DNA from 3 places in the Pseudomonas guariconensis genome. Region 1 is predicted to be linked to each of the others. Evidence: riboswitches for the same ligand, from Rfam matches in the RefSeq annotation. Region 1 holds a riboswitch; each other region holds the start of a gene.
The links. Region 1 has a riboswitch for cobalamin ahead of AB1N67_RS12095 (ABC transporter ATP-binding protein). Riboswitches for the same ligand answer to the same signal wherever they lie in the genome.
Positions count from the first base shown of each region.

Region 1 (3,633 bases):
CTCCAGTCGCCCATATCGGTCATACCCAACTGATACAGCGTGATGCCCGTGACCTTCGCCAGCGGCACATGGGCCGCGCCAAAGCCCAGGGACAGCAGGCAAGAGAACAGCACACCGATCAGCAGCAGCGACATCAGCAGGCGATAGCCCCCTGGGCTACGAACCGGCATCAGTGCGTTGCCTTGGCGAACAGTTGCGGATGCAGGGCCGCAGCCAATTGCTCGATGGCACTTGCGTTGTCCACCGATGGGGTGACCTGCAGGTACGACAGCACTACGAAGCGGCGCTCGCGGATGGCCTTTACCTCGCTCAAGGCGGGGTGATTGAGCAGGAAATCGCGTTTTTGCGCCCAACTCGTCGGCCCGTAGTCAACGATGACGATCACTTCCGGATCCCGCGCCACGACGCTCTCCCAATTGACCTGGGTCCAGCTGGCATTCACGTCGGCCATTACGTTGTCGGCACCAGCGGCCTCAAACAGTGCCTGGGGCATGCCGAGTCGGCCAGAAGTGGTGGGGCGGTCTTCGCCGCTGTCGTAGAGAAAGACGCGGGGTTTGTGTTGCACTGGGGCCAGTTGCGCGTGGACCTGCGCAACGCGCTGCTGCAGATGCTCGACAAGCACGTTGGCCCGCGGTTGAACGTCGAAGATGCGCCCCAGGTTGAGCAGGTCCTGGTACAGGTCCTCCAGGCTTGCCTGGCGCCGGGGCATGATCCATGAGCAGGATTCGCTCAATTCATACACGGGGATGCCCAGCGGTGCGAGGGTCTGCGGCGTCAGCGGGCCGCCCACGTTCATGCCGTAACCCCAGCCAGCGAACAGAAAGTCGGCCTGGGCATCAAGAAGGTTCTCCGGCGACGGATAGCGCGGTGCAAGTTCAGGAAGGCCGGTCAAGGCCTCACGCAGGGACGGGTCGAGGGTCTTCCAACCGCTGACACCGCTGTAGCCGACCATCCGCTCGCGCAGCCCCAGTGCCAGCAGCATCCCGGTGAGGTTGATGTCGTGACTCACAGCCCGCTGGGGCGCTTGGGTGAAGGTGATGTCGCGCTCGCAACTGCGCACGGTGACGGGGTAACTGTCAGCCCAGGCTGCGAAGGGCAGGGCGGCGAGCAGGGCCAGATGAGTCAGGCGTCGCTTCATGCGGGGGTGATCCAGGTAATACGTGGGTGGGGCGCCAATGGGTGGCGATCGACCAGGGCGCGAACACCAAAGACTTGCGCCAGGCGGTGCTCGGTCAGCACTTGCTCCGGTGTCCCTTGCGCGACGATGCGACCTGCATCGAGCACATACAGGCGATCGCAGAAGGCTGCGGCCAGGTTCAGGTCGTGGAAACTCGCCAACAGGCCTAGACCAGTCCCACGCAGGTGTTCGAGCAAGGCCAGTTGGTAACGTGGGTCGAGATGATTGGTCGGCTCGTCCAGGATCAACAAGCGCGGTTGCTGCACCAGTGCCCGAGCCAGCAATACACGTTGCTTCTCACCGCCGGATAGCGGCGCAAAGCCCTGGTCGGCTCGGGCATGCAGGCCTAGTCGCTGCAGGCAGGCATCGATCAATGCCTGGTCGTCATGGCTGTCGAACCAACCTTGGTGCGGGGTTCGGCCCATGGCGACCACGTCGCGCACACTCAGGCCGAAATCTTCGGGGAACTCCTGCAGCATCACTGCCACGCGCTGGGCGACCCAGCGTGGGGACTGTTGCCAGATGTCTTCGTTTTCCAGCAGCACGCGCCCGCCATCGGGTCGGGTAAAGCGATAGGCGCAGCGCAACAGGCTGGTCTTGCCGCTGCCATTGGGGCCGATCAGGCCGACGAATTCACCGGGGTGGACTTGCAGGTCGATGTCGTCGAGCAGGCGTTGACCGCCGGGCGAGGGAGCCCAGTGCACGCTTTCCAGACGTAGGGTAGGGGATGACATGCAGACCAACCGTACCGGGGGTGAATGAAGCCCGACTGGAGACGGCGCGCAAGGAAATCGCGGACAGTGGCCTGCCCAAGACGGCCCGCGCCCGCCCACCGCGGGTGTTGCCAACAGAGGTGACAGGCCGGTCTCCGGGCTTGCGAGGGGCTTGAGGCATTCACCTTCCCATGCCGGCGGCACAGTGGTGTATCGAATGCATCGCTCGCTTACCGTTGCGGGGGCAGCGCCGGACTGATCGCGCAAGGCGAGGCACCGGCTTCCCGTTTAATCCCCGGCACGGCGGCAGGGGACACCTGAAACTGGGGCGCATCTGAGCATTAATGGACGGGTCAGTCAACCGAACAGGGCGTTCTGGCTTTGCCGGCTTTCTTGCGTGACTGATTGTTACGCGATGTTACCCATTGCCCCAAGCCCAGGGCGGTCTCTGAAAGCTATTCGACTGCAAGGGGCTGTTTTAGAGGGCGATACGAGGGCACAGCATTTGCATTACCGAATCTACGAATTCGGACTGGAATAGACCATGAGTTCTCCACTGCACTGCTGCACCGTTTCGCCAGTCGCGGGCAACCTCGGCGTCCTGTCGGCCGCTGCCAGTGGGCTGGAGGGGTTCGTGACGGAAGTTGGGGGTGACATCGACCTGGTGCTGGGACGTGCCGGCGTCAATCCTGAAAGCCTGCGCCAACCCACACTCAGCCTGCCGCTCACCAATTACTGCCAGGTGCTCGAGGAGGCAGCCCGCCAATCGCACTGCGACAATTTCGGTTTGCATTACGGTCTGCAGTTTCAGCCTCAAGCCTTGGGGCTGCTGGGCTATGTCGGGTTGTTTTCCAGTACGTTGGAGGAGGCCTTGCGCAATTTCGCGGCAGCGTTTCCTTATCATCAGCACGATACCTTGATACGGCTGGCCGACTGCGGCGAGTGCTATCGCTTCGATTATCAGGTACGGCACAGCGCCATCCTGGAGCGCCGGCAGGATGCCGAATTGACCATGGGCATGGTGCTGAACCTGATGCGCCACGTATTGGGCAAGGACTGGGCGCCATTTGCAGTCAGCTTCGAGCACGCGCGCCCACTAGACGGGCAAGCCCATCAGCGGGCGTTCGGCGCGCCTGTCTATTTCGATCGCAATTGTAATTCGATGCTGGTACCCAAGACCGACCTGAAGGACCAGATCATGCCGGAGCGCGATGCCAATCTGCTGTTTCTGGTCCAGGACGTGCTCCGGCGCTTGGGCGCACGCGATCAACGGCGCAACCTGCTGGACGAGGTGGACGCTCAGGTACGCCTTGCCCTGAGCGGCGGAGAGCCGTGCCTGGAAACGATCGCGCAGTCGCTGCAGCTCAGCGGCGCCGGATTGCAGCGCCATCTGCGCGAAGCAGGCGTGAGCTTCAGCCAACTGGTGGAGAAGGTGCGCCGCGAAGTGGCGGTGCATTACCTGCGACAGCCCAAGCGGCCAGTGTCTGACCTGGCAGCGTTGCTTGGGTACTCCGAAACCAGTGCGTTCTCCCGGGCTTTTCGCCGTTGGTTTGGCGTTAGCCCGCGACAATGGCGTAGCCAAAAGCCTTGACGATTTGTCCGCAGGCTCATGCCTTGAATCCAGTCACGCTAAGCCCCGAATTGACTTTGTACGTAGAAACTCACTCGCAGGGTCAATTCTTGGTCTAGACCAGTTGTTAACATCAAGGTCGCAAGCTCCGGATACCTCCCGGCCGGCGCCTT
Region 1 covers NZ_CP162012.1:2,646,643-2,650,275, reverse strand. Annotated here, with positions in the region: gene AB1N67_RS12105 (iron ABC transporter permease) at 1-170, opposite strand, end outside; gene AB1N67_RS12100 (ABC transporter substrate-binding protein) at 170-1,138, opposite strand; gene AB1N67_RS12095 (ABC transporter ATP-binding protein) at 1,135-1,911, opposite strand; cobalamin riboswitch at 2,019-2,226, opposite strand; gene AB1N67_RS12090 (AraC family transcriptional regulator) at 2,435-3,481, shown strand.

Region 2 (3,633 bases), 1.4 Mb from region 1:
TTCATTGACCGCCGTCCATAGCGCGCCGGTACGGGGCTCCCACGCCAGCCCGTTGGGGTTGCGCAGGCCTGAGGCGAAGATGCGGTGTTCACCGCTGGCCGGGGCCACCTCCCAGATCGCGGCGCGGCCTTGTTCCTTTTCCAGGCCGTTCTCGCCGACATTGCTGTTGGAACCCACGGTAACGTAAAGCTTCTTGCCATCGGGGCTGGCGATGACGTTTTTGGTCCAGTGGTGATTCAACGGGCCGCCGGGCAGGTCGGTGACCGGGCGTCCTTCGGCGCGGATCTGCATCGCGCCTTCCTCGTAGTGAAAGCGCAACAGCCGGTCAGTGTCGGCCACATAGAGGTCCTTGCCTACCAAGGTCATGCCGAAGGGGGAGTTGAGCCCTTCGATGAACGTACTGCGCACCTCGGCGACACCATCATGGTCGGCATCGCGCAGCAGGGTGATGCGATTGGCGCTGGGGACCCCGGCACCGGCACGCTCCATGACTTTGCCCATTACCCAGCCGCGCAGGCCCTTGCCGTCCTCGGGCTTGGGCGGGGCATTGGTTTCGGCCACCAAGACATCGCCATTGGGCAGTACGTAGAGCCAGCGTGGGTGATCGAGGTCCCTGGCGAAGGCCACCACTCGGGTGCCCGCGGCGGCCGTCGGCGTGGCGCCGTCCGGCCAGCCGGTCGCCGGGGCGATGTTGACGGTCGGGATCAGGGTCTTGTTGGGCTCGGGCAGGCGAGGCGAGGGGCCGAAGCCGTCGCTGACCTCCAGGCGCGCGGACTCGCCGCAGGCGCTTAGGCTGGCACTCAGGGCCAACACCATCGCGATACGCATCCTGTCCATGCTCGCAATCCTCATTGGCTTGTGAGAATTGAGAGTCGGATGCGTCGGGGTAGGTTCACTCCAGGCGAATGGGCCTAGCGACCGCCGGATGGCTTCCGCGTGGGCTCATCGGCTTGCCTACGCCTGCTTGAGCAACAATGCCACCCCAGGGAAATACTGCCCCAGTTCGTTGTGCAGCGAACGGTAGGCGTAGGGGAAATGCCAGGCGATGGCGCAGGCTGTGTGTTTTTGCAGGTCGTCGACCAAGTCTTGCAGCTCCTCGGGACTGGCGTGCTGCCCGGCCTTCCAGGGGCTGACGAACAACGCGCCGGCCTTGAGCTGGCTGGGGTAGGCGATCGGGCGGGCGAGAGTGGCGGTTTCCTGCAGGGCAGTGGCCAGGTCCAGGCGGGCGATGCGCGGCCAGCGTTGGCTGACATGTAGATGAACGGATTGCTCGGCGGTGCTGATCGACAGGTCGCAGCGGCCTTCGCGTTCGCCTTCGTCGCGTTGCTTCTTGCTGGGATAGTGCGCCAAGGCGACCTGTTCGGCCTGCCAGGCGGCGGCTGCGAGCAGTCCGCTGTTGGTGGCCGCGCCGTGCCAGTAGGGCGCCTCGCTATCGCCATGTACCTGGTTGAAGCGGTCGATGCACTCGATCCAGCCTTCCAGGGCCGGTCGCAGGAATTCCAGGTTCTGGTTGTTGATGATCAGGCCTCGCATGCTGCGCTCTCCTTATAGTTTCGATCGCATTGCCGAACACTGATGGCTATGTGATATCACTGCTGCACGTCCGGCACAAGCCATGAAGTCGAGCATTGCCTCGGGCGCGCTTCATTGACGCTCCCGCCCCAACCCTCTAACCTTCGCGGCGTGTTTCAGGTGCTCTGCCAGCCTTCGGTTGGGCAGGGTGAAACTGGGAAGCCGGTGGGCGCCAGCAAGGCGCGAATCCGGCGCTGCCCCCGCAACGGTAGGTGAGTCAAAGGTCGTGCAGGGCCACTGGATACAGGTATCCGGGAAGGCGCGCGATCCATGGGCCAAGGCCCTGCTCACGAGCCCGGAGACCGGCCTGTCACTGCCAACGGCATCACGGAGGGTGATGCGCGGTGCACCGTGGCCTTCTGCCGCGGCCTCTGCGCGTTCTCCGTCTGCCTGTCTATCGACCTGTCGTCGCCTTCCGTGCGCGTCGACAGCTTGCGGAGAATCCTGATGAGCGAATCCACCGAACGCGACGAACGCCACCTGGCGCGCATGCAGCGCAAGAAGGCGATCATCGACGAGCGCATCGCCAATGCCCCCAATGAATGCGGCCTGCTGCTGGTGCTCACCGGCAATGGCAAAGGCAAGAGCAGCTCGGCCTTCGGCATGCTCGCCCGCGCCATGGGGCATGGCATGCAGTGCGGCGTGGTGCAGTTCATCAAGGGCCGTGACAGCACAGGCGAAGAGCTGTTCTTCCGCCGCTTCCCCGAACAGGTGCGCTACCACGTCATGGGAGAGGGCTTCACCTGGGAGACCCAGGATCGCCAACGTGACATCGCCGCCGCCGAAGCCGCCTGGGCGGTGTCGCGCCAGCTGTTGCAGGACCCTTCGGTACAGTTCGTGGTGCTGGACGAGCTGAACATCGCCCTCAAGCACGGCTACCTGGACCTCGACCAAGTGCTGTCGGATCTGCAGGCCCGCCCGCCGATGCAACACGTGATCGTCACCGGCCGCGCCGCCAAGCCCGAAATGATCGAGCTGGCCGACACCGTCACCGAGATGGGCGTGATCAAGCACGCCTTCCAGGCTGGCATCCGTGCCCAGAAGGGCGTGGAGCTATGAGCCAGCCCCGGTATTGTCCGGCGGTGCTGATCGCGGCACCCGCTTCTGGCCAGGGCAAGACTACTGTCACCGCTGCCCTGGCGCGCCTGCACCGCAACCTTGGCCGTAAGGTCCGAGTGTTCAAGTGCGGGCCAGATTTTCTCGACCCGATGATCCTCGAGCGCGCCAGCGGCGCGCCGGTGTACCAACTCGACCTGTGGATGATCGGGGCTGACGAGAGTCGGCGTCTGCTCTGGGAGGCGGCAGGCGATGCCGACCTGATCCTGATCGAAGGGGTCATGGGGTTGTTCGATGGCACGCCATCGAGCGCGGACCTTGCGCGCCACTTCGGCGTACCAGTGCTCGCGGTGATCGATGGCACAGCCATGGCGCAGACCTTCGGTGCCCTGGCCCTGGGCCTTGCGCACTACCAGCGCGACCTGCCCTTTGCCGGCGTGCTGGCCAACCGGGTCGGCAGCCTGCGTCATGCACAGTTGCTCGAAGGCAGCCTCACTGAAGGCTTGCGCTGGTATGGCGGGCTGTCCCGCGAGCGCGGCATCGAGCTGCCCAGCCGTCACCTGGGATTGGTCCAGGCCAGTGAACTCAACGATCTGGACCTGCGCCTGGACGCCGCTGCTCAGGCCCTGGGCGAAAGCTGTGATGCCGCCTTGCCGCCCCCGGTGGTATTCGCCGCCCCCACAACTGCACAGGCGCTGCCGTGCATGGCGGGTGTGCGCATTGGCGTGGCCCGGGATGAAGCCTTTGCCTTCACCTATGGCGCCAACCTCGATTTGCTGCGTGCGCTGGGTGCGGAGTTGGTGTTTTTTTCTCCTGTACACGATCAGGCGTTGCCGTCCGTGGACAGCCTTTACCTGCCTGGCGGCTATCCCGAACTGCACCACCACGCCCTGGCCAGCAACGCGCCGATGCGCGAGGCGATCCGCGCCCATCACGTCCAGGGCAAGCCTTTGCTGGCCGAATGCGGCGGCATGCTCTATTTGCTCGACGCCCTGACTGATGTGG
Region 2 covers NZ_CP162012.1:4,038,086-4,041,718, reverse strand. Annotated here, with positions in the region: gene AB1N67_RS18740 (sorbosone dehydrogenase family protein) at 1-837, opposite strand, end outside; gene AB1N67_RS18735 (hypothetical protein) at 955-1,533, opposite strand; cobalamin riboswitch at 1,674-1,898, shown strand; gene cobO (cob(I)yrinic acid a,c-diamide adenosyltransferase) at 2,020-2,631, shown strand; gene AB1N67_RS18725 (cobyrinate a,c-diamide synthase) at 2,628-3,633, shown strand, end outside.
Region 2: it holds a riboswitch for cobalamin, as region 1 does, so the genes downstream of both, cobO (cob(I)yrinic acid a,c-diamide adenosyltransferase) here and AB1N67_RS12095 (ABC transporter ATP-binding protein) in region 1, are expected to answer to the same signal.

Region 3 (3,633 bases), 140 kb from region 1:
GGGCGCAGGTTGGGTTGCTCCGGACTGGACAAGGCAAAACCTGTGGTGTTGAGCACCACCTCGGCCTGGACTTCATCCAGCCAGGTCTCGACCTGGTCCAGGCAGGCCGCCTCCTTGAGGCTGGCCACGGCGATAGGCAGCGGATTGAGCCCTGCTGCCTGCAAGCGCTGGCAGAAAGTATCGATGAACGCTGTGTTGGCCGCTTGCAGGTGCGAGCGATAGAACAAGATGGGGGCCACAGGCCAGTCGGGCTGCCATTCGCAGTACCAGTCCTGCAACACGGCGCTGGGCTTGGCGGGGTGGTACACCGTGGTACGCGGCAAGGGTTGCGGCTCCTCCCAGGCGTAATCGCGCCCAAGCCACAGGCTGGCCAAGCAATTGAACAGATTCGCGGCATTGGCCTTGCCGCCCTGGCGCAGGTAATGCCAAAGGCGCTCGGCCTGATCGCCGGTCACGGTGCCCAACTGGGTCAACTCCGGGTCCGGGCGGTCGTCGCCGGGCACCAGGATCAACTGCACGCCCCGTGTGCTCAGCTCGACCAGTTGCTCGACACCATAGCGCCAGTACCCGACGCCACCATGCAAGGACAACAGGATCACCTTGGCATGGCGCAGCACCTGATCGATGTACAGGTCGACCGAGGCGTGATTCTGCACCTGCATGGGGTTGGCCAGTCGCAGGCTGGGGAAATCCTCCGGCAACTGCTCGGCGGTTTCGGCGAGCAGCGCCAGGTGCGAATCACCGCTGCAGAGGATCACCAGTTCGGCGGGGGTCTGGCCGAGATCGGCAATGCTGTCGTCCGGCACGAAGCCGCCGGGCTGGGTCCGCAGCAGGTGCATGGGTCAGGCGCCCAAGGCCTGGCGCAGGCGCGCTTCGAGCGCGGCAGCGTCCAGCGCCTGGCCGATCAGCACCAGGCGGGTGATACGCGGCTCGTCGGCGCGCCAGGCGCGGTCGAAGTGCTTGTCGAAACGGGTGCCCACCCCCTGGATCAGCAGGCGCATCGGCTTGCCGGGGATGGCAGCGAAGCCCTTGGCGCGCAAGATGCCGAATTCGACCACCAGTTGAGTCAGGGCATCGAGCAGCAGGCTTTCGTCCGCTTCTGGCAGGTCGATGGAAATGGAGTCGAAGGCATCGTGGTCGTGATCGTCATGATCATCGCCCTCGTGGTGTGCGTCATGGTGGGTACGGCGACCATCGATGTGCGCCTCGGCCTCGGCGCCTACGCCCAGCAGCACCTCCAACGGCAGGCGGCCGCTGCTGGCCTCGATCACCTTGACCGCCGGCGGCAGTTCTTCGCTGACTTCGGCACGCACCTTGGCCAGGCCTTGGGGATCGATCAGATCAGCCTTGTTCAGCACCACCAGGTCGGCGCTGGCCAGTTGGTCGGCAAACAGTTCGTGCAGAGGCGACTCATGATCAAGGTTGGGGTCGAGCTTGCGTTGAGCGTCCACTTGGTCCGGGTACGCCGCGAAGGTCCCTGCGGCCACGGCCGGGCTGTCGACCACGGTGATGACCGCATCGACGGTGCAAGCATTGCGGATTTCTGGCCACTGGAAGGCCTGCACCAACGGCTTGGGCAGGGCCAGGCCGCTGGTTTCGATGAGGATGTGGTCCAGGTCGCCGCGGCGGGCCACCAACTCGCGCATCACCGGGAAGAACTCTTCCTGCACGGTGCAGCACAGGCAACCGTTGGCCAGTTCGTAGACCCGGCCGCTGGCTTCTTCCTCGGTGCAGCCAATGCTGCACTGCTTGAGAATTTCGCCATCGATGCCCAGTTCACCGAATTCGTTGACGATCACCGCGATACGGCGCCCCTGGGCGTTGTCCAGCATGTGACGCAGCAAAGTGGTTTTGCCCGAGCCGAGAAAGCCAGTGACGATGGTGACGGGGAGCTTGGCCAGTGTTTTCATGTCGCGATGCCCTTGGCAGGATGGCGCGGGCATGCAGGACGAGTGCCGCGAGCCTTGCTGGCCGGGCCTGTTCGCCACCGGATCACCCCGCCCGGTTGAAAGTCGAAATCGTCTCGAGGCAGGTCTCCTGGCTTGCACCTTACCGGCCGTGCCGGTGGAACGACGCCTTCCCGCGCCTGGGCGCAGTGGCTGTGTCGATCCGGGTTGGTGCCTACAGTTGCGGGGGCAGCCGCGGCTTGAACCGCGTTCCCGTCTTAGCTCCGGCCAATGCCGGAGAACCTCGAATCGGCAAGGCTACGCAGTGGCCGGCAGGCGGTCAACCATGGCGCGTCAGTGTTTGCGGACAGCCCTTTGGAACAGTCGCCCTGGCCTGCGGGTGCGGGTTCGCCCACGAGGAACTCCTAGGTGTATTCCAAGCTCGACCTTTCACCACCTGGCCCGCTGAGGGCGCGGCCACCGCAACCTTGCAGATTGACGCCATGGCGCCCCCATGCTTTGCTTGCACCTTGCGTTCAGGTGCCCCCCAAGGGGTGAAACGGGAAATCGGTAACCAAGCCGATGCTGCCCCCGCAACGGTAAGCGAGCGAAGCATCTTGACCACTGTGCCGCGTCGTATGGCATGGGAAGGTGATGCTTTCCAGGAGCCCTGCTCCTCCTTGCAAGCCCGGAGACCGGCCTGACGTTAATAGAACACCCCGCGGTGGGCGGGCGCTGTCACCTCTTCTGGGTCAATCGTGCCCGGAACGACGCGCGTGTCCGCCGCCTATAAACAGCAGAGGAACGCACCATGCCGATCACCAGCACCAAACACAGCATCGCCACTCCCGTCAGCCTCAGCCAACGTGTCGTCATTGCCGTCGGTGCCAGCCTGCTGGGCCTGTGCCTGGTCTATTTCGCAGGTTTCTCGCACATCGAGGCGGTGCACAATGCCGCCCACGATACCCGCCACAGCGCCGCCTTCCCTTGCCATTGAGTACACCTGCATGATCAAGCGTATCGCCCGTACCGCAGGTTTCAGCGGGCTGCTCGCCGCTCTATTGCTGACCGTGCTGCAAAGTCTGTGGGTCAGCCCGTTGATTCTCCAGGCAGAAACTTTCGAGAGCGCTGTCCCCGAGCAACATGAGCACGACAGCCCCGTCGCAGCGCATTCCCATGACCCAGCGGCCTGGGCACCGGAGGATGGCTGGCAGCGTTTGCTCGCCACCACCGGCGGCAACCTCGTGGTGGCGGTCGGTTTCGCGCTGATCCTCGCCGCGCTGTACAGCCTGCGCGAGCCAAACCGAGTGATGACCGGCGCACTGTGGGGGCTGGCGGGTTTTGCTGTGTTCTGCCTGGCACCCACACTGGGGTTGCCACCGGAGCTGCCAGGCACAGCCGCCGCCGACCTGGGGCAACGCCAGAGCTGGTGGATCGGCACTGCAGCCGCCACGGCCGCGGGTCTTGCGCTGGTGGTGTTTACCCACCATTGGCTGCTCAAGGTGCTGGGCGTCGCTTTGCTGGTGGTGCCACACGTGATCGGCGCACCACAACCACCGGTGCATGAAAGTCTGGCACCGCAAGCACTGGTGGCCCAATTCAAGCTCGCCTCCTGGCTGACCAACGCCGCGTTCTGGCTCGCCCTTGGCCTGCTCAGCGCTTGGCTTTATCGCCGAGCCAACCAGGCCTGATGCGCAACGCCTGGTCCGAGCCGGTATTCTATGCCGGCTTCGGCTGCCGCAAGGGC
Region 3 covers NZ_CP162012.1:2,785,143-2,788,775, forward strand. Annotated here, with positions in the region: gene cobN (cobaltochelatase subunit CobN) at 1-839, opposite strand, end outside; gene cobW (cobalamin biosynthesis protein CobW) at 843-1,910, opposite strand; cobalamin riboswitch at 2,010-2,208, opposite strand; cobalamin riboswitch at 2,408-2,605, shown strand; gene AB1N67_RS12780 (CbtB domain-containing protein) at 2,698-2,883, shown strand; gene AB1N67_RS12785 (CbtA family protein) at 2,894-3,577, shown strand; gene AB1N67_RS12790 (cobalamin biosynthesis protein) at 3,577-3,633, shown strand, end outside.
Region 3: it holds a riboswitch for cobalamin, as region 1 does, so the genes downstream of both, cobW (cobalamin biosynthesis protein CobW) here and AB1N67_RS12095 (ABC transporter ATP-binding protein) in region 1, are expected to answer to the same signal.